DNA from 4 places in the Peribacillus simplex NBRC 15720 genome. Region 4 is predicted to be linked to each of the others. Evidence: riboswitches for the same ligand, from Rfam matches in the RefSeq annotation. Region 4 holds a riboswitch; each other region holds the start of a gene.
What was found. Region 4 has a riboswitch for S-adenosylmethionine ahead of metK (methionine adenosyltransferase). Riboswitches for the same ligand answer to the same signal wherever they lie in the genome.
Positions count from the first base shown of each region.

Region 1 (5,247 bases), 430 kb from region 4:
TTTACCATACCATTTTGCTTTGTATTCCAACATTTTTTTGAATTGGGACCAAGATACTTCACTAATCGCTTTAGCTAGTTTGTGATCTTTCATCATATTGGACACTTGCAAGTCTTCCATTCCAATAACATCGTGGTTTTTGATGATTTCGGTAGAGACTTTATGTAAGTAATTCATTCGGGTATTTGAAATTTTTTCGTGTAGGATGGCCACTTTTCGTTTTTGTTTTTGATAGTTTTTAGCTTCAGACAATGGGTTATTTCGATTCAAAGCTATTTCTTGTCGCTTTGAAAGAATCCGTTGTGCTTTGGCCAATTTTTTTTCGACCGTCCGGAAGAATTTTGGGTTTTGATAGACCGTACCATCTGAAAGAATCGCAAAGTTCTTCAAACCAACATCTACACCGCACGAACGATTCGTTTTAGGATGTACTTGTACATCGGTTTCGGCTAAAACGGAAATGAAATATTTACCTGAAGGGTTCCGCCTGATTGTGGCATTGATGATTCGCCCTTCGACTTCGCGGCTTTTAGCAAAACGAACTAAACCGAGTTTGGGCAATTTGATTTGGTTTCCAATCATTCCGATATTTCCATTCGTATGTTTAGTCGTGTAGGACTGGACCGGATTCTTTTTCGATTTGAAGCGTGGTGACTTGTTTTGCTTTTTATAATATCGACTATAGGCATCTGCTAAATTTTCCACCGATTTCTGTAAGGCAATACTGTCTACTTCTTTCAGGAAAGAATATTCTTTCTTTAAAGCTGGAAGTTCTTTGATTGTTGCGTATTTATTCACAAAAGAGCCTTTCCATTTATTAAAGGGTAATTGGCCGTTCTGCTTCATTTCTTCACAGATATACCAGTAAGCATCTTTCTCCTTCTGTTTGCCTAAAAAGAAGTTATAGACAAAACGAGAGCAGCCAAATGTTTTATTGATGAGAACTAATTGTTCTTTCGTTGGATAGATTCGAAATTTATAAGCTTTGTTTACGACCATTGGTTTCACCCCCTTATTGTTATTATTAACCAGAGAACGTACGTTTGTCAAAAGAATACTTTGGTTTAGGCCAACCGCCATTCATCTCCCCCTTACCGTTGGGCTCTCCCCCTTCACACGCTTGAAGAGGGAGTCTTCTGGCGGGAAATGATAAATTGTTCTTAACACTTAGAAATCCGTCGTGAGTCCAGTTTCTTAATAAGAAAATAGGTATGGCAAAAACGGTTAAAAAAGAAAAAAATGCTGCTGACCGCAATTATTAACCAACTGGATAAAAAATCTTTGCCAGCATGGATCATGAATTTCACCAATAGTTGAAAAAGGAGACAAGATGAATGGAAAGTGAATCTTCATTGTTAAAAGAGCATTTGTATCAGCTGGAGGAGAAATTGTTAAAATCTGAAGTCCGTACATCTCCAGAAGAGCTTTCATTATTATTGAAAGATGATTTCTTTGAGTTCGGCAGTTCGGGTAACATATGGTCTAAAAGCGACTTTTTGGGGCAAGAGGGAGCCGGAGCGGTGAAAATGACACTAAGTCAATTTGATATGCATCAATTGTCTAATGATACCGTGTTAACTACTTACCGGATTTTTGATGAAGGTAAAGTGGAACATACTCTAAGGAGTTCAATCTGGAAATGTACGAACGGAAGATGGCAAATGTTTTTTCATCAAGGCACAAAAACGAAAGGGCCCCGTTAAGCCTATTATTTATAAAAATAAATATCATAAAAGAGCGTTAGTCAAATGAGTTTTGTTTGCTTGAAAGATATTTCAATAAAATGATAGGGGTGGATGAAGTTGATCTTTCGGACCATTGATACGGACTAAGATAAAGATATTATCATTAAATTCAGGAAAGATTCCTTTGTTGTAAGTTTTGGATCTGAAGATGGTTTTGGAGATGAAAATACATATCTGCAACGAATGAAAGAACGGGTCCGCAAATTTCCGGATGGACAAGTGATCATTGAAAAGGACCAAGAACCGATTGGACAAATGGAACTTCAAATTCGGGAATATGAAGGAACCGAGATTGGCTATGTGAATCTATTTTATCTTATTCCCGAACACCGCAGCAAAGGCCTTGGCAAGGAATTGGTTCGCTACGCAGAAAGATTTTTCAGGCAATTTAATGTATCCGAATATCATTTAAGGGTTTCTCCGGATAATCAAAGGGCGATTCGTTTATATACGAATACAGGCATGATGAAGATAAGCGAAGAAAATGAAAAATACCCAGTATGGAGAATGAGCAAATCATTATAAAATATAAATATAAATTATATTAATATAATTAAAAAGCATCAAATCAATATACTGTGAAAATATTTAGAGCGATGAAAAATATGGTTGACTTTAGAGAAAATTGAATATATAGTGAAGGACATAATTAAATATAACGTTAATTCTTATCAAGAGATGTGGAGGGACTTGGCCCTATGATACCTCGGCAGCGGGTTTTTACTTTTGTAAAAATACTGTGCTAATTCCAACGGACGAAAGTTTGAAAGATAAGAAGGAGCTTTTCTTAGATAATTAATTTAAGAGTTTACTCTTTTTTATGTCTAAAAGAGGCCTCTTCTGTCTGATGACGGAAGAGGCCTCTTTTGTTTATTCAAAATGTATATGGTTATTTGGAGAATTGGTGCAGTTACTCGTGAGTTTCGCACTCTTACTCATGAATTTCGCAGAATTTAACCCTATCATTATGAAACTTTGCAAAGCTCTTCTCTCTGGATAATGAATTCGTACAAATAAACAGCATGGGGGGAGATTGGATGATTGAGTTTCAAAATGTTAAAAAGGTTTATCAAACAAAGAAACAGACTGTTGAGGCTTTGAAGGGCATTAATTTGACAGTGGAAAAGGGGGATATATTCGGTGTAGTCGGTTATAGCGGGGCCGGGAAAAGTACGTTGATCAGGTTGGTCAATTTGCTTGAACATCCTTCAGATGGGCAGGTGATTGTTGGGGGCAAGGATTTAACCAAATTGAACCCGAAGGAATTGCGGGCTGAAAAGAAAAAAATCGGGATGATCTTTCAGCATTTCAATTTGCTAAATTCAAAGACTGTTTTTGATAATATTGCCATGCCGCTGGTTTTGTCCGGAACTCCGGGTAATGAAATAAAAAAGCGGGTAGGCGAGCTGTTGGAGTTCGTTGGCTTATCAAGCAAAGCAAAGAGTTATCCGGAACAATTGTCCGGCGGTCAAAAGCAGCGGATCGGCATTGCGAGAGCATTGGCTACCAATCCATCGATCTTATTGTGTGATGAAGCTACATCGGCATTGGATCCACAAACAACGAGTGCAGTTCTGCAGCTCTTAAAAAAGATTAATAAAGAATACAATATTACCATTCTGCTAATTACACATGAGATGTCTGTAATTAGGGAAATTTGCAATAAGGTAGCGGTCATGGAGGGCGGTTGCGTCGTTGAACAAGGTTCTGTTTTCGAAGTTTTTGCCAAACCGCAAACGGATATTGCAAAAAACTTCGTGAGAACGGTCATACATGACGAGATTCCACAAAGTTTCTTAAAAAGCATAGGGTCCCACATTCCGATTATTTGGAAAATTAATTTTATTGGGACTACTTCTGGCACTCCTTTACTTTCAACCATCTCGAAGAAATATGATGTTCATTTAAGTGTATTATCAGCCAATATTTCTGAAATTCAGGAAACGCCTTTTGGGAATTTGATCATCGAAGTGACAGGGAACAAAAATGAGGTGGACAAGGCTTATCAATATATTAAAGATGAGGGGATTCTCGTCCAGGAGGTGCAGATAAATGGGTAATACGCTTTGGGGAATGGAAATAACGGCAGACCAGCTGTCGACAGCTTTCGGTGACACACTTTATATGGTAGCCATCTCATTGGTATTTTCCGGATTGATTGGGCTTCCGCTCGGTATCCTGCTTGTCATTACAAGAAAGGGTCACATCCTGGAGAATAAATGGATCTTTAATGTATTGAACCCGGTCATCAATATATTGCGGTCGGTTCCTTTCATCATCTTGCTTGTAGCACTTATTCCGTTTACCAGAATGATTGTCGGCAGTGCGATTGGAACGAATGCGGCCATTGTTCCGCTAATCTTTTACGCGGCTCCTTATATTGCCCGGCTTGTGGAGAACTCCCTGTTGGAAGTGGACAAAGGGATCATCGAGGCAGCTCAGGCGATGGGAGCTACGACATGGCAAATCATTTATCGCTTTTTGATTCCCGAGGGACTTAGTTCGTTGATCCTTACATTTACAACAGCGACAATCGGGCTTGTCGGATCTACGGCCATGGCAGGTGCCGTCGGTGCAGGCGGGGTCGGAGATCTAGCTTTGGCTTACGGTTATCAAAGGTTCGATACGATGACGATGGTCGTCACAGTGGCGGCGCTCGTGATCATCGTTCAATTATTGCAATCCACCGGGAATTTTATTTCAAGAAAAATCAGAAGAAGATAAAAATAACAGGAGGTAGGAGAAATGAAGAAAATCTTATTAACGATCATGGTATTGGTATTGGCCATCGTGGCTGCAGGATGCGGGAAAGAAGAAGGTGCATCAGGCGGTTCGGATGATGTGAAAACAGTAAAAGTCGGTGTCAGCAGCGGGGATACGAGAACATGGGAATACATTGTCGACATAGCGAAAGAGGAAGGTCTTAATATCGAACTGGTCACTTTCAATGATTATATCCAACCGAACCTTGCGTTAAGTGAAGGTGAAATCGATGCCAATTCATTCCAAACGGTCGCTTACTTCGATGAATTCGTTCAAGACCAAAATCTGAAATTAGAGGCTATCGGGTCGACTGTCATTGCGCCTATGGGCCTTTATTCGAAAAAACATAAAGATCTCAAGGATCTTCCGGATGGCGCTACGATTGCCGTTCCGAATGAAGCAACAAACTTTGGCCGTGCATTACTCCTTCTTCAGGAAGCTGGATTGATTACATTGAAAGAGGAATTCAATGGATCGGGATCATTGGAAATCATTAAGGAAAATCCGAAAAACTTGAAAATCCAACCTGTTGCTGCCGGCAATACACCGCGTCTATTGGATGATGCCGATGCTTCAGCCATCAATAATAACTTTGCCGTTGAAGCAGGCCTTACTTTAAAAGATTCTTTATTCCATGAAAGCAAAACGGCGAAACCATATATTAATATCATTGCGGTTAAAAAGGGTAATGCCGATCGTCCTGAGCTGCAAAAATTAGTGAAGCTTTATCAATCGAAAA
Region 1 covers NZ_CP017704.1:3,622,760-3,628,006, forward strand. Annotated here, with positions in the region: gene tnpB (IS200/IS605 family element RNA-guided endonuclease TnpB) at 1-999, opposite strand, end outside; gene BS1321_RS17455 (nuclear transport factor 2 family protein) at 1,335-1,703, shown strand; gene BS1321_RS17460 (GNAT family N-acetyltransferase) at 1,965-2,270, shown strand; SAM riboswitch class I at 2,411-2,522, shown strand; gene BS1321_RS17465 (methionine ABC transporter ATP-binding protein) at 2,783-3,805, shown strand; gene BS1321_RS17470 (methionine ABC transporter permease) at 3,819-4,469, shown strand; gene BS1321_RS17475 (MetQ/NlpA family ABC transporter substrate-binding protein) at 4,491-5,247, shown strand, end outside.
Region 1: it holds a riboswitch for S-adenosylmethionine, as region 4 does, so the genes downstream of both, BS1321_RS17465 (methionine ABC transporter ATP-binding protein) here and metK (methionine adenosyltransferase) in region 4, are expected to answer to the same signal.

Region 2 (5,247 bases), 2.1 Mb from region 4:
GCTTCTGTGTTTGGCTACTTAGCTTCCCATGGGACTTTTGCCTATCAGGCGACTAAAGGCGCTGTAAGAATGATGACACAGACAGCAGCTTTGGAATTGGGTGCTTTATGGCATTCGCGTAGTGGGCATTGCACCAGGCGGGGTTGACACTCCTATCATACAAGGCTATAAAGATATGGGAATCATCGAAAAATTGAATGCAAGTCAAATGCGCGGTAAATTAATTAAGCCAGAAACCATTGCAAATACCGTCTATCTATTATCGTTAGAGGAAGCGGATGCGATTAATGGAAGTGTAGTCATGGTCGATGATGGCTATGCATCTTTTAAGTGATTTTCTGAAAAGAAAACATCGTCCCAACCAGACGATGTTTTCTATTTATGATATATGGGAATATTGAATTCTAATAGATCAAAGGTAATATGTTGACCGATTGATACCATCAAGATATCATGGAAAATAATTGGTGAAACCGGTCTTATCTTTATAAAAGAAGGTTGATATTTTTGAAAAAAGGGCAGCAAACCAAAGAACGAATCATAAATGTAGCCCGGACTCTTTTTGCCACTAAAGGTTTTGACATGACAAGAACGAATGAAATTGCCTCTGCATGCAATGTTTCCGAAGCTACTATTTACAAATACTTTGATAGCAAAAAAGATTTGCTTTTGGCTACAATTACCCCTAATGAAAAAGAGGAATCTGAAGATGGGACTAGTCATCTTTCAACGGATGATCTAGTGGAGAATCATGTTTGCACCATGATAAAAAAAATTCTTGAAAATAAAGAACAGTTTTCGATATTATTTAGGGAAACACAATTCGATCAAGATATTTCAAAGCAATATGTAGATCAGATTTTCAAGCCAAATGCCAAGCATATTGAAATACAGAAGAGAATAGATAGCGGAGAGATACAATATATCTCTGATATTATCCTATTTAATGTAGGGATCATTTCTTTTACATTGGCATTATCTACACATTATGAGATCCATCAACAAAAAAAGGAGCCATATTTTACTTCTGAACGAATTAAGAGCATTGCTCAACTTTTGGTATATGGTATTCATGGTAAACAAAATCATACATAATGAAACGGTCATATTTGTGGCATGAGCATCAAGCCGCAAATATGACCGTTTTATTTTCATTCAGAGTCGATGAAGTCAACTGGTGAATTTATGAAACCCGAGTGTAAGATTTGACTTATATTTTTCAGACTATTACGATAAATGCATACTGCATGAAATGCTTTACGAAGATTTTATCTGGAAATCATGTAACATTGGAGGGGTATTAAATGAGCGATATCGTAATTTTATCAGGAAGTCCTGCTATACCATCAAGAACGGACATTTCACTAAAACATATTCAATCATTAGTCGAACACGAAGGATTTACCACAGCTTATTTCTCAATTACGGATTTCTCAGCAGATGATTTATTTCAAGGGAAATATAATAGCGAAGATATCTTAAAGCTTTCAGAGAGAATTCAAGCAGCTAGAGGTATCATTATTGGTTCACCTGTTTATAAGGCTTCTTATACAGGGGTATTGAAAGCCTTGATTGATTTGCTGCCAGAAGGTGCTTTTAAGGGTAAGCCAGTGCTGCCAATCATGATTGGAGGAAGTAACAGGCATCTATTGGCGATTGACTATGCGCTTAAACCATTAATTTCAATATTAAAAGGCGAGCCGCTGCAGGGCATTTATTTTGTTGATAAGGAAATAGATAAACAGAATTCAGAAAAACCGATTAATGATTTGGATTTAATTGATCGCGTCCAGAGTCAAGTTCAAGAATTTGTAGAAGCGATACAGTTAAGAAATTAATGACTTCAAGTAATCCCTTCTACAAAAGGAATGGAATTCGAGAAATTATTTTTTCAAGAAAGGACATGCGTCAATAATAGGCTTTTTATGAAAATAGACTTATTTTTTTGGAGACCTTATCTAAAAAGACGAGTCTATTTTCGTATTTATATGAACATAAAATCATAAATTGAATAGTGTGTATAAAAATAACAGTTAATCCATAATATTAAACCAAGTTATTTTATAAGAAAACTCCATTGACAAGGATTAAATATATGTTAATATTTAAAATAATAAAACTTATCCAGAGCGACGGAGGGAATTGGCCCTTTGAAGTCCAGCAACCTGCATGATGGATGCAAGGTGCTACCTCCAACAAAATGTTGATCATTTTGGAAGATAAGGTAAAGATATTTACCTTGGGATCTTTCCATCATGGAAAGATTTTTGTTTTTTTTGAAAAATTGTAGGCAAACCATAACAATGTAAGGTTGTATGGAATTATATAAATCTAAGAAATTCATTTAATCAGCGTTGAAAATAAAATATTCGCGGATTTTCTTAAAGGAGGAACTGGTTTGGATAAAGAGAATCAGCTTGAAGAAATATTTGAACGACTTCAAGAAATGCTTAATTCAATGAAATATGGATCCATTACACTTATTGTCCAGGATGGTAAAATCATTCAAATGGAAAGAAATGAAAAATTAAGAATTAAATAAGGTATCTGCTGACTAGAAAAACTAGAGGCGGGTTTAACTGATATAAAGAGAGTATTGGTTAGATTCGTCTCTTTTTCCTAGAATCAAATAAACCGGAGAAGATTACAACGGGTATTGATCAACAGTTACTCTAACCTGATACAGCAAGTTTTTAGAGGGGGCTACAAAGTTGGCTGCATTAATAAACTATGACAATTTCAACACAGGGGATTTACCTGTATTTCCTGAAGACAGTGAGACAAAAGGAGCTTTGGAAGTTCTGCAATGGGCGAATGACCATTATGGAAACAAACTGATTTATGCTTGTAGTTTTGGTATTGAAGGCATCGTGCTTACGGATTTATTGGCGAAGGTTAATCCTTCGGCGAAAATAGTTTTCCTTGATACAGATGTTCATTTTGAGGAAACTTACCAATTGATCGAGCAAGTGAAAAAGCGATATCCAAAGCTTTCGATCGAAATGAAGAAACCTGCCTTGACGCTTGAGGAACAAGCAGCGGAATATGGGGATGAATTATGGCTTAGAGATTCCAATAAGTGCTGTAACATTCGTAAAATCATTCCGCTTACCGATGTGCTTTCAATGGCAACAGCCTGGCTTTCGGGATTGCGGAGGGAGCAATCCGAAACAAGGGCTCTGACCGAGTATATCAATAAGGATAATAAGTTCAAGTCAGTTAAAATATGTCCACTCATACATTGGACGTGGAAAGATGTTTGGCGCTACGCCCATAAAAACGGACTTCCATATAATATCCTGCATGATAATGGATATCCGAGCATTGGATGTAAAACGTGTACAGCACCGGCCTTCAATGCAGATGATTTACGCTCTGGCCGTTGGCAAGGGGCTCAAAAAACGGAATGCGGATTGCATTTATCTTAAATAAATAGAAACCATAGGGGGAAATTAGCATGACAATCAGTTTACCGCACGGAGGAACATTAATCGATCTTTGGGAACCAAAATATGATTTTAGTAAAATAACAAAGTCAATCGAAATAGATGAAATTGCATTAAGTGATCTTGAATTGATAGGCACTGGTGCCTACAGTCCGATTAAAGGATTCTTTACAAAAAGTGACTATGAGACAGTGGTCAAGGAAATGAGGCTTAGCAGTGGGCATGTATGGAGCATCCCGATTACGCTGCCTTTGACCGAAGAAACTGCAGAAACCCTTACTTTAGGTGAAGAAGTGACGTTGACTCATGAAGGTGAAACATACGGAGTTCTATCCGTTTCCGATATTTACACTCCAGATAAGCAATTGGAAGCGACATTAGTATATCAAACGGATGATGAGAAGCATCCTGGAGTGAAAAATTTATATAACCGTGGGGATGTATATGTCGGCGGGGAAATAAAGTTGATCAAGAGAATAGAGCGTCCGCTATTTCAAGCTCATTATTTGGACCCGGTCGACACAAGGAAAGCTTTTGCGGAAAAAGGCTGGGAAACAGTTGTCGGATTCCAAACGAGGAACCCTGTTCACCGTGCTCATGAATACATTCAAAAGACAGCATTGGAGATTGTCGACGGCTTATTCTTAAATCCTCTCGTAGGTGCCACTAAATCCGATGACATTCCGGCAGATGTAAGAATGGAAAGCTATAAAGTGCTGCTTGAAAAATATTATCCTAAGGATCGCGTCTCCCTTGCAGTTTTCCCTGCTGCCATGCGTTATGCAGGACCAAGAGAAGCCATTTTCCATGCGATGGTCCGTAAAAATTATGGTTGCACCCATTTTATCGTCGGACGTGATCATGCGGGTGTGGGCGATTATTATGGCACATATGATGCTCAAAAAATCTTTGGGAATTTTAACGCAGATGAGTTAGGAATCACTCTATTATTCTTTGAACATAGTTTTTACTGTAAAGCATGTGGCAATATGGCTTCCGCTAAAACTTGTCCGCATGGCAAGGAAGACCATGTCATCCTTTCTGGAACGAAGGTAAGGGAAATGCTTCGTAATGGAGAAATTCCTCCAGCTACCTTTAGCCGTAAAGAAGTCATTGAGGTGTTGATCGAAGGTCTAAAAAAGAATGAAGTTTATAACTGATTGGATATAAATTGAAGTGTCACATGAAGAAGAGGGGGATTATTATATGAGTAAAAGTACGAATGTCACTTGGCATGAAACGTCATTGAACAAGGAGCTCCGTCGGAAGCAGAACGGGCATGAAAGCACAGTTCTATGGTTTACAGGACTCTCGGGTTCCGGAAAATCAACGATTGCGAACGCGGTCGCTAAAGAGTTATATAATCGGAATATTCGAAGTTATGTTTTAGATGGTGATAATATCCGCCACGGATTAAATAAAGATTTAGGTTTTTCTGAAGAGGATCGAACCGAGAATATTAGGCGAATCGGTGAGGTATCGAAGTTATTCGTGGATAGTGGGCAGTTCGTATTGACCGCCTTCATATCACCTTTCAGGGCAGATCGGCAGATTGTACGTGATTTACTCGATGAAGGGGAGTTTATTGAAGTATACATAAAGTGTCCGATCGAAGAGTGCGAAGTGCGTGATCCAAAAGGTCTTTATGACAAGGCGCGTAAAGGAATCATTAAAGATTTTACTGGAATCGACTCTCCATACGAAGAACCTGAACAACCGGAAATCATTTTAGAATCCGACCAATACAGCATTGAAGAGTGCGTTGAACAGGTAATCGGCTATTTGACAGCAAAGAAAGCGA
Region 2 covers NZ_CP017704.1:5,299,696-5,304,942, forward strand. Annotated here, with positions in the region: partial or broken gene BS1321_RS25570 (SDR family NAD(P)-dependent oxidoreductase) at 1-334, shown strand, start outside; gene BS1321_RS25575 (TetR/AcrR family transcriptional regulator) at 508-1,095, shown strand; gene ssuE (NADPH-dependent FMN reductase) at 1,305-1,838, shown strand; SAM riboswitch class I at 2,118-2,226, shown strand; gene BS1321_RS25585 (YezD family protein) at 2,399-2,542, shown strand; gene BS1321_RS25590 (phosphoadenylyl-sulfate reductase) at 2,724-3,428, shown strand; gene sat (sulfate adenylyltransferase) at 3,458-4,606, shown strand; gene cysC (adenylyl-sulfate kinase) at 4,653-5,247, shown strand, end outside.
Region 2: it holds a riboswitch for S-adenosylmethionine, as region 4 does, so the genes downstream of both, BS1321_RS25585 (YezD family protein) here and metK (methionine adenosyltransferase) in region 4, are expected to answer to the same signal.

Region 3 (5,247 bases), 1.8 Mb from region 4:
GTAAAAAATGCTTTACAAGACTATGATAAACATATATCATTTGTGACTAGAATTTCAAGAAATTTCAGAGAAGGTGTATAAATGGTGCAATTTGAAAAATCCAGACAGCTTCAGGACCTGCCCAAGCAGTTTTTTGCTTCACTAGTCGCAAAAGTCAATGCGATCACGGCGCAAGGACATGATGTCATTAATTTAGGCCAGGGAAACCCTGATCAGCCGACGCCAGAACATATCGTGAAAAGTTTGCAGTCTGCCGCTGAAAAAACGATTAATCATAAATATTCGCCATTCCGGGGACATCAATATTTAAAAGATGCTGCTGCCGTCTTTTATGAACGTGAATACGGTGTCAAGCTGGATCCGAATACTGAAGTGGCGATTCTCTTCGGGGGAAAGGCAGGCCTTGTCGAACTGCCGCAGTGTTTATTGAATCCAGGCGATACGATCCTAGTTCCAGATCCCGGCTATCCGGATTATCTTTCCGGTGTTGTTTTAGCCCAGGCAAAGACCGAACTGATGCCCTTGACAGAAGAAAATGATTTTCTTCCGAAATACAATGACATACATAAAGAAGTTCTTGATAAAGCCAAAATGATGTTTTTGAACTATCCCAATAATCCCACAGGTGCTTCTGCAACTGAAAGTTTCTTTGATGAAACCGTCTCCTTTGCTAAAGACCATTCAATTTGCGTGGTCCACGATTTCGCCTATGGGGCGATAGGATTCGACGGAAAAAAACCGATAAGCTTTCTCCAGGCGGAGGGAGCGAAGGATGTAGGAATAGAAATATACACATTATCGAAAACATACAATATGGCAGGGTGGAGAGTTGGCTTCGCAGTAGGGAATAAGAGTGTAATAGAAGCTCTTGAACTATTACAAGACCATCTTTATGTGAGTCTCTTCCCGGCGATACAAGAAGCTGCGGCAAGCGCTTTGCTTGACTCGCAGAGCTGTGTAAAGCAGTTAGTGCAGATGTACGAGGGGCGAAGGAATGTTTTCATTGAGGGATTGAGGGCAATTGGCTGGGATGTCAAAGCTCCTGCGGCATCGTTTTTTGCCTGGCTCAAAGTTCCTAAAGGTTTTACGTCCGAGAGTTTTGCAGACTATTTATTAACGCATGCCCACGTAGCTGTTGCCGCAGGGAATGGATTCGGTGAATTTGGCGAAGGTTACGTCAGGGTAGGGCTACTTACTTCGGAAGAACGGCTGAAAGAGGCTGTGGAACGGATACGTAAATTAAACTTATTTTAACGATGCAATGGGTTATCCGATTTATTCACCCTTAAATAGTTAAAACTTATTGACAAAGTAGGGATTACCTGTCAGAATACAAAATAAATTCTTAATCTTTCGATACTTGAATGCAATTTATATATCAGCGTTTTCTTATTTTGAGCAGGTGGAGGGACTAGCCCTATGAAGCCCAGCAACCGACCGTAATTCCATTGTAAAATGGGGCGGAATTCTTCGCCGGATTTTCTTGAAATCCACAAGGCACGGTGCTAATTCTTGCAGCCAATGGCTGGGAGATAAGAAGATGGCTTTTTAAAGCCTCTTCTTTATGAAGAGGCTTTTGCCATTTTGAGACCATTTTCAGGTTAATGACATCGAGAGTTTACTAACGTGTTATAGGAGTGATCAGATGAGCGAGATAGTCGCTACTTATTTAATTCATGACTTCAATGGAAAACATGAGAAAAAAGCAGAGAGCATTGCCTTAGGTTTGACTGTCGGGACATGGACGGACCTGCCCCATTTGGTCCAGAAACAACTGGAAAAACATAAGGGACGCGTCGTATCGGTGACACCACTTTCTGAAGAAGAGAGGGCAAACAGCTACTTTAATCGTAAAGTATACCGTTCGCTTATTAAAATTGCCTATCCGGCAGGGAATTTCTCCAATGATTTACCTGCAATCCTTACGACGGTCTTCGGCAAACTTTCATTGGATGGAGAAATAAAACTTATCGACTTGGATTTTGTCGGTGATATTCAAAAAGCTTTTCCCGGGCCGCAATTTGGCATTGGAGGCATAAGGGAAAAGGTTGGCGTATTTAACCGGCCCCTGGTGATGAGCATCTTTAAAGGTGTATTAGGAAGGGACCTAACATTCCATAATGAGCAACTGAGGCAACAAGCATTAGGAGGTGTCGACCTAGTTAAAGATGATGAGATCCTCTTCGATCAGGAACTGACTCCATTTTTCGATAGAATAAAAACGGGAAAAAGAATATTGAATGAAGTCTATGAAACCACTGGCCACAGAACTTTATATGCTGTCAATCTATCAGGGAAAACATTTGAATTATTGGATAAGGCAGAGCAAGCGGCTGAAGCAGGGGCAGATGCTTTATTGTTCAACGTTCATACATATGGTTTGGATGTATTGCAGGCCTTGAGTGAACATGATCGTATCAATCTGCCAATCATGGCGCACCCCGCATATAGCGGGGCATTGGCATCTTCATCATTTTATGGGATCGGCTATCCATTATTGCTTGGTAAATTAGTAAGGTTATCAGGTGCAGATTTATCCTTGTTCCCATCCCCTTATGGAAATGTCGCATTGGAAAAAAAGGAGACATTGGCAATTGCTGAAGCTCTGACAAAAGATGAACTTTCCTGGAAAAAAGCCTTCCCAGTCCCTTCTGCAGGCATTCATCCGGGCATGGTTCCGGACCTAATCAAGGATTTTGGGCTCGATAGTGTGATTAATGCTGGAGGTGGAATTCACGGACACCCTGACGGAGCAGAGGGCGGGGCCAAGGCTTTCCGATCTGCTGTGGAAGCCGTTCTAGCAGGAAAGGACCTGTCTGAAGCGGCTGCTGAGGAAGAAACACTAAAAAAAGCTCTTATATTATGGGGAGGCCTATAAGAAATAATGAAACCGATCATCTTTTGTGATTTTGACGGAACGATCACCAACACAGATAATATCATTTCTATCATGAAAGAGTTTGCGCCTCCGGAATGGGAAGCGTTGAAAGACGGTGTCCTTCAGCAAAAAATCAGTATATCTTCAGGTGTTGGGGATATGTTTTCCCTGCTTGATAGTGGCTTGAAGGATGACATCATCCAATATGTAAGAAAGACGGCCGGCATTCGTCCTGGGTTTTATGAATTCGTTGAGTATACGAAACAAGCCAACATCCCTTTATATATTGTAAGCGGGGGCATGGATTTTTTTATCGCACCCCTTTTAAATGATATCTTGCCAACAGAGTCCGTTTATTGTAACCATGCATTTTTTGATAAGGAAAAGATTTATATTGAGTGGCCACATGCTTGTGATGATCAATGTAATAATGATTGCGGTTGCTGCAAGCCATCCATTATGAGGGAAATTGCGGGTGCGGAAGATTTTAAACTCGTTATTGGAGATTCAGTAACGGATTTTGAAGCGGCAAAACAGGCCGATTTTGTCATAGCCCGTGACATTTTGCTTGAAAAATGCGATAGGGAAGGAATTCCACATCAAGGATTTGAAACATTTTTTGATGTAATTGACATTTTAAAGCAGCAGGAGGTGGTTAAAGCGTGAACACTCATTCTAAAGAATGGCGGGAGTTGGCAGATATTAAAGCTGAATTGGCCGAAAGGGATTGGTTTATGGGAACTAGCGGGAACTTGTCCATCCGCGAGCCCAAAAGCCCTTTCTTTTATATTACGGCAAGCGGTAAGGATAAAAGGAAGCAATCGGATTCGGACTTTTTACTGGTGGACTTAAAAGGAAAACCAGTTGAAGAAACGAACCTAAGACCATCGGCCGAAACTTTACTTCATACAGTCATTTATCGGAAAACTAATGCGAACTGTGTACTCCATGTCCATACAGTTGAAAATAATGTGATATCAGAATTGTACGGAGATGAAGGCCAAGTTTCCTTTCGTAATCATGAAATCATTAAAGCGACCGGTCGGTGGGAAGAGGATTCGGAGCTTCGGATTCCAATCATATATAATCACGCTGATATTCCGCTGTTATCCGATAAGTTCATGCCACATGTCGAAGAAGACTCTGGCGCCGTGCTGATCCGCAATCATGGTATTACGGTTTGGGGCAAAAGCGGACTCGAAGCTAAAAGAATACTTGAAGCTTGCGAATTTTTATTTCAATATCAACTGTTGCTTAATCAACATAAGGCGTTGCAGGTTCTTTAAGATAAACACTCATAGAGGAGGAATGAATGATGGCGACGATCAGATTCCATGAAACAAACGAGGTTATTGAAAACGGTGAACAGGTAAAAGGATTTTTAGAAACACAAGGGGTTATTTATGAGCAATGGGACATTTCTAAATTACCGGCCCATCTTGTGGAAAAATACGATCTAACAGATGCTGACAAGGAGGAAATCCTTGTCACATTCCAAACGGAGATAGCGGAAATCTCCGAAAGAAGAGGCTATAAAGCGCATGATATCATCACATTATCCGATGCTAATCCGAACTTGGATCAAATGCTTGAAAACTTTAAGCAGGAACACCACCATGAAGATGATGAAGTGCGTTTCATAGCAGGCGGAACGAGTATCTTTGCCATTGAAGGCAATGATAAACAGTGGTTTGATGTACGTCTTAATCCAGGAGATCTTATTAGCGTACCAGAGTCAACAAGACATTATTTCACGCTGGCAGAAGATAGGAAAACTGTTGCTGTCCGTATCTTTGTTACAGCGGCAGGATGGGTTCCGATTTACGAAAAAGACGAAGTTCAAGCATGAATCATTGTTGAAAAACCAGCTTACGAGCTGGTTTTTTTTATGTGGATCCGGCAAGTGCTTTAGTAAGATAAGTATGATAAAATTTAACGGAATCGAATTTAACCGGATCATAGGAGCAGATAAGAATGAAAACAACCGAAGTGTACATATTGGGCGGCTTTCTCGGCAGCGGGAAAACGACGCTTCTTCGAAATATTTTAAAACAGGAAAGTGAAGCGGGTAGAAAAGTGGCCGTACTTTTAAATGAGCTCGGCAGTGTATCGGTTGACAGCGGACTCATTGGTGATGGAGTGCCTCTGAAGGAGTTGTTTGGCGGGTGCATCTGCTGCACAATTCAAGATAAACTGGAGGTTCAGCTTCATGAATTGCTAACCGAAAATGAACTGGATGCAGTTTATATTGAAACGACGGGCGCAGCTCATCCAGTTGAAGTATTGGATGGCATCATGTCGCCGCTTTTCGCCAAAAGGCTGGAGTATAAAGGGATTATCACGGTTGTCGATTTATTAAGGTGGCGCGA
Region 3 covers NZ_CP017704.1:4,996,580-5,001,826, forward strand. Annotated here, with positions in the region: gene BS1321_RS24180 (pyridoxal phosphate-dependent aminotransferase) at 82-1,254, shown strand; SAM riboswitch class I at 1,387-1,539, shown strand; gene mtnW (2,3-diketo-5-methylthiopentyl-1-phosphate enolase) at 1,646-2,878, shown strand; gene BS1321_RS24190 (2-hydroxy-3-keto-5-methylthiopentenyl-1-phosphate phosphatase) at 2,885-3,544, shown strand; gene BS1321_RS24195 (methylthioribulose 1-phosphate dehydratase) at 3,541-4,164, shown strand; gene BS1321_RS24200 (cupin domain-containing protein) at 4,194-4,727, shown strand; gene BS1321_RS24205 (CobW family GTP-binding protein) at 4,853-5,247, shown strand, end outside.
Region 3: it holds a riboswitch for S-adenosylmethionine, as region 4 does, so the genes downstream of both, mtnW (2,3-diketo-5-methylthiopentyl-1-phosphate enolase) here and metK (methionine adenosyltransferase) in region 4, are expected to answer to the same signal.

Region 4 (5,247 bases):
AGCCCAAATAATCCATTGATCATCGAGGATGAAGTAACCATTGGCCACCAGGTCATTTTACATAGCTGTAAAATCCGTAAAGGAGCTTTGATCGGCATGGGATCGATTGTACTTGATGAAGCCGAAATCGGCGAAGGGGCCTTCATCGGTGCCGGCAGTCTCGTTCCCCAAGGTAAAGTCATTCCACCGAACATGTTGGCATTCGGGCGCCCAGCTAAAGTCATTCGCGAAATCAACGAAGAAGATCGCCAGGATATGGAACGCATCGTACGCGAATACGCCGAAAAAGGACAATACTATAAAACGGCGGAACGAATAAAGTAACTCACGAGCAATTGACTGAAAGTTACGAGTATTGTACTCAAACTCATGAGTAAAAGTTCCAAACTCATTAGTAGTTGACCCAAACAAACTTGTAATCGCCCCTAACTCACGAGTATTGCACGTAATTTGAATTTCTTTGGGATTTCTTGAATTATTCCCGCTGACGGCAAAATTAATCCATAAAAAAGGTGCCCCGCTATTGCGGGACACCTTTTTTTATGGATTACGCTTGTGCTTTTAATGTTTCTGCTTTGTCCGTGCGTTCCCATGGAAGATCGACATCTGTACGGCCAAAGTGTCCGTAGGCAGCTGTTTGTTTGTAGATTGGGCGACGAAGGTCAAGCATTTTGATGATTCCAGCTGGACGAAGGTCGAAGTTAGCGCGAACTAAGTCAACAAGGACTTCTTCGCTAACTGTACCAGTTCCGAAAGTATCAATAGAGATTGATACAGGCTCTGCCACACCGATTGCGTATGCCAATTGAACTTCCGCTTTGTCGGCAAGGCCGGCTGCCACGATGTTTTTCGCAACGTAACGAGCAGCGTATGCAGCAGAACGGTCAACTTTAGTAGCATCCTTACCAGAGAATGCACCGCCGCCGTGACGAGCGTATCCGCCGTAAGTATCAACGATGATTTTACGTCCAGTAAGACCAGCATCACCTTGAGGTCCGCCAATTACGAAACGGCCAGTCGGGTTGATGAAGTACTTAGTTTCAGCATCGATCAATTCAGCTGGAACGACTGCTTTGATCACATGTTCTTTTAGATCGGCTTGAATTTGTTCAAGCGTAATTTCTGCATCGTGCTGTGTAGAGATAACGATCGTATCTACACGTACAGGAAGGTTATTCTCATCATACTCCACAGTTACCTGTGTTTTACCATCAGGGCGTAAGTAAGGAAGAGTTTCATCTTTACGTACTTGAGCCAAGCGGAATGAAAGTTTATGCGCCAATGAAATCGGAAGCGGCATAAGCTCTTCTGTTTCATTACAAGCAAATCCGAACATAAGACCTTGGTCCCCTGCACCGATTGCATCGATTTCTTCCTCTGACATGTTTCCTTCACGAGCTTCCAATGCTTTATCGACACCAGCTGCGATATCGGCAGACTGCTCATCAATGGAACTCAATACGGCACAAGTTTCAGCATCGAAACCGTATTTCGCACGTGTGTAGCCAATTCCTTTAATCGTATCACGAACGATACGCGGAATATCCACGTAAGCGGACGTTGTAATTTCACCGGCAACAAGTACAAGACCTGTTGTTACACTAGTTTCACACGCTACACGTGCATTTGCATCCTTAGCAAGGATAGCATCTAAAATGGAATCTGAAATCTGATCACAAATTTTGTCCGGATGGCCCTCTGTAACAGATTCAGAAGTAAATAGACGTTTCTTTGACATCATATTTCCTCCTTGGAAGTTAGTATGTTGTAGGCATAAGCCTGTTTTTTACGGAACTCGTTTCCCTCATTAGTTTCAACTATAGACACAGAATTACTTATAAAAAACACAAAAACCTTCCCTGGCAAATGAGGAAAGGTTTAAAATTCTGTCTTCTATCCTTTCACTCTTATCGTTCAAGGGTTTTTTACCTTGCTCAGGTTAGCACCATCACCACTATTCCTTGAAGACCTTCGCTTTATTTTCGGCGATCGATCTTGGAGTCAAGTTCAATATGGCAGGTTGCTGGGTTTCAAAGGGCCTGTCCCTCCACCAACTCGGGATAAGAGAATCCGTACAATTTAAGATATTATCGTATCTAGCTGGAATTTGTCAATGCTTTTCTAAAAAGAACATTTCCACTCAGAATGGCGTTCATTTAAAAAAACATGTTGATACAACGTCCTAGAAGGGTTTACAATGCAAAATACGAATAGAAATGTTGTAAATTGCCATTAATAATAAAGTATTGAGCATACGAAAAGGAACGACATCCTGACTTTCCCAATAGACATGTATTGCTTACTTACTTCCTATTAAAATAAAATTTTCTTCATGAAAGTATATGCGATAATCCTGACTCGGTTCCTGCCGGATTAAAATGATTAACGCGACCAACTGAAAATAATCACAAATTAAAAGAAATAGTATAGACTAATTAAATGAATGTGTTATACTAATTGTAATCTAAAAACTTAAACAAAGGAAGGTACCTCATATATGAATTCTGTAGATGTTTCTAATGAGTTACACCAATTATTAACAGGAAACAATGTGCAAACTCAACTTTCAGTTCCTCAATTGGTCGAAAAAGTATTAAGCAGAAGTGAAGGCGTTTTAACATCAACCGGCGCGGTAAAAGCTGAAACTGGCAAATATACTGGTCGATCACCTAAGGATAAATATATCGTGGAAGAAGCATCAGTTAAAGATAAAGTTGATTGGGGTTCAGTGAACCAGCCAATTTCCGAAGATGTGTTCAATAAACTATATAATAAAGTAGTTGACTACCTAAAAGCAAAAGAAGAGATCTTTGTTTTTAAAGGTTTCGCTGGTGCAGACGAATCATCACGTCTTCCAATCCGTGTTGTTAATGAATATGCTTGGCATAACCTTTTCGCCCATACTTTGTTCATCCGTCCAAACGAAGAGGAACTAAGAGGTCACGAAGCAGAATTCACAATCCTTTCTGCACCTAACTTCAAAGCAGACCCAGAAGTGGACGGAACTTCATCCGAAACTTTCATCATCGTTTCATTTGAACGCCGTACAATCCTGATCGGCGGAACGGAATATGCAGGAGAAATGAAAAAATCGATCTTCTCGATCATGAACTACTTACTTCCAGAGGCTGGAATCCTTCCAATGCATTGCTCTGCTAACGTAGGACGTGAAGGGGACGTCGCTTTATTCTTCGGACTGTCCGGTACAGGCAAAACAACTTTATCCGCAGACACTAGTCGTAAACTGATTGGTGATGACGAGCACGGCTGGTCTTCTAACGGTGTATTCAACATCGAAGGCGGCTGCTATGCGAAAACGATTAATCTTTCACGTGAAAAAGAACCACAAATTTTCGATGCGATCCGTTTCGGTGCCGTACTGGAAAATGTTGTTGTTGATCCGGATACACGTGAAGCGAACTATGATGACAGTTCATTGACTGAAAACACTCGTGCTGCTTACCAAATGCAAGCGATCGATAACATCGTGAACCCAAGTATTGCAGGACACCCTAATACAATCATTTTCTTAACAGCTGATGCTTCAGGCGTTCTGCCTCCAATCAGCAAGCTTTCGAAAGAACAGGCAATGTTCCATTTCCTAAGTGGATACACTAGTAAATTGGCTGGTACTGAAAGAGGCGTAACTTCACCGGAAGCTACATTCTCCACTTGCTTCGGTTCACCTTTCTTACCGCTTCCCGCTCAACGCTATGCTGAGATGCTTGGTGATAAAATTGACGAGCACAATGCAAAGGTATACCTTGTCAACACTGGATGGACTGGCGGAGCATACGGAACTGGAAGCCGTATGAAACTTGCTTACACTCGTGCGATGGTACAAGCGGCACTTGAAGGTGAATTAGCGAACATCGAAACGATCAAAGATGAAATCTTCGGTTTGGATATTCCTCTTCATGTTCCTGGGGTTCCAGACGAAGTGCTTCAACCAATCAAGACTTGGGCAGATCCTGCCGCTTATAAACAAGCAGCAACAGCCCTCGCCGCTCAATTCCGTGCAAACTTCAAGAAATTCGGCAGTGTTCCAAGTGAAATCGAAGAACTTGGCGGACCGACAGCTCAATAAATTGTACACAAAAGGACCAAGCTCTTGCTTGGTCCTTTAAGTTTTTCGACAAGAAATGTTTCTTCCCGAAACATGATTTTAAACCAAGACTAGGTTATCCTACATGGTTTTTTTACTGTAATCCTTATTGGATTGAAGATAATTGCGACACTCCTGCCGAATAACTGGCTAGCCAAGCCCCCGCTAGATGCTTTCGGCGAGGAGGCTTGGCGGAAAGGGAGCGGATTTCCGAAACCAACTGGAACGCTTTTACATTCTGAAAGGACCAAGCTCTTGCTTGGTCCTTTTCTTCATTGGTTTAATGCCCGTCCCTCCAGTCAGATCATGATATTCAAAAAGGGCGCTGTCATGGTCAGCGCCCCCTTAATCCTTATTCCATTATCTATGTCTGTCCAAATTTTTAGATGATCGCTTTATTCCTGGCTTTTTTCATGGACATCGTTTTGTATTGATATATATTGCCCAGGTTGGCCACCGGTACATCGGTTTTAGTTGCATCAATGCAATTGCGTGTATCCAAAATCAATTTATTGCTCATGAGATTCGATAGCTTATCATAATCCATCTGTTTAAATTCATCATGGTCAGTCAGGACAAGTATCAAGTCTGCATCATTTACAGCGTCTTCAACTGATACGACTGGCATCTTTCCAGATTGGACATGCGGGTCATGCAAGGCTACATCCATGTTTTCCATCCCCATCAAGATATTGACGACATCAATGGCGGGACTTTCACGAATATCATCTACATTTCCTTTGTATGCAAGACCGAAAACAGCTACTTTTGGCTTCCGGATCCCCTCTAGCATCATCCTTACACAATTAACGATATAATAAGGCATCGATACGTTGGTATCACGGGCCAATTTAATGATTTTCGCATACTCTGGTGACTTTGCAACGACGAAATACGGATCGACCGCTAAACAATGGCCGCCAACTCCTGGTCCTGGTTGGTGTATATTGACTCGAGGGTGTTTGTTTGCCATTGATATGACATCCAAAACATTGATGTCCAGTTCGAAACAGACTTTCGTCAGCTCATTCGCAAGGGCGATATTAACATCCCTGAAAGTGTTTTCCATCAGTTTGGACATTTCAGCCGTTTTCGCATCCGTCTGAATGATCTCCCCCTGAACAAAGGTTTTGTAAACAAGA
Region 4 covers NZ_CP017704.1:3,191,378-3,196,624, reverse strand. Annotated here, with positions in the region: gene BS1321_RS15420 (gamma carbonic anhydrase) at 1-324, shown strand, start outside; gene metK (methionine adenosyltransferase) at 548-1,741, opposite strand; SAM riboswitch class I at 1,905-2,067, opposite strand; gene pckA (phosphoenolpyruvate carboxykinase (ATP)) at 2,498-4,087, shown strand; gene BS1321_RS15405 (nucleotide sugar dehydrogenase) at 4,488-5,247, opposite strand, start outside.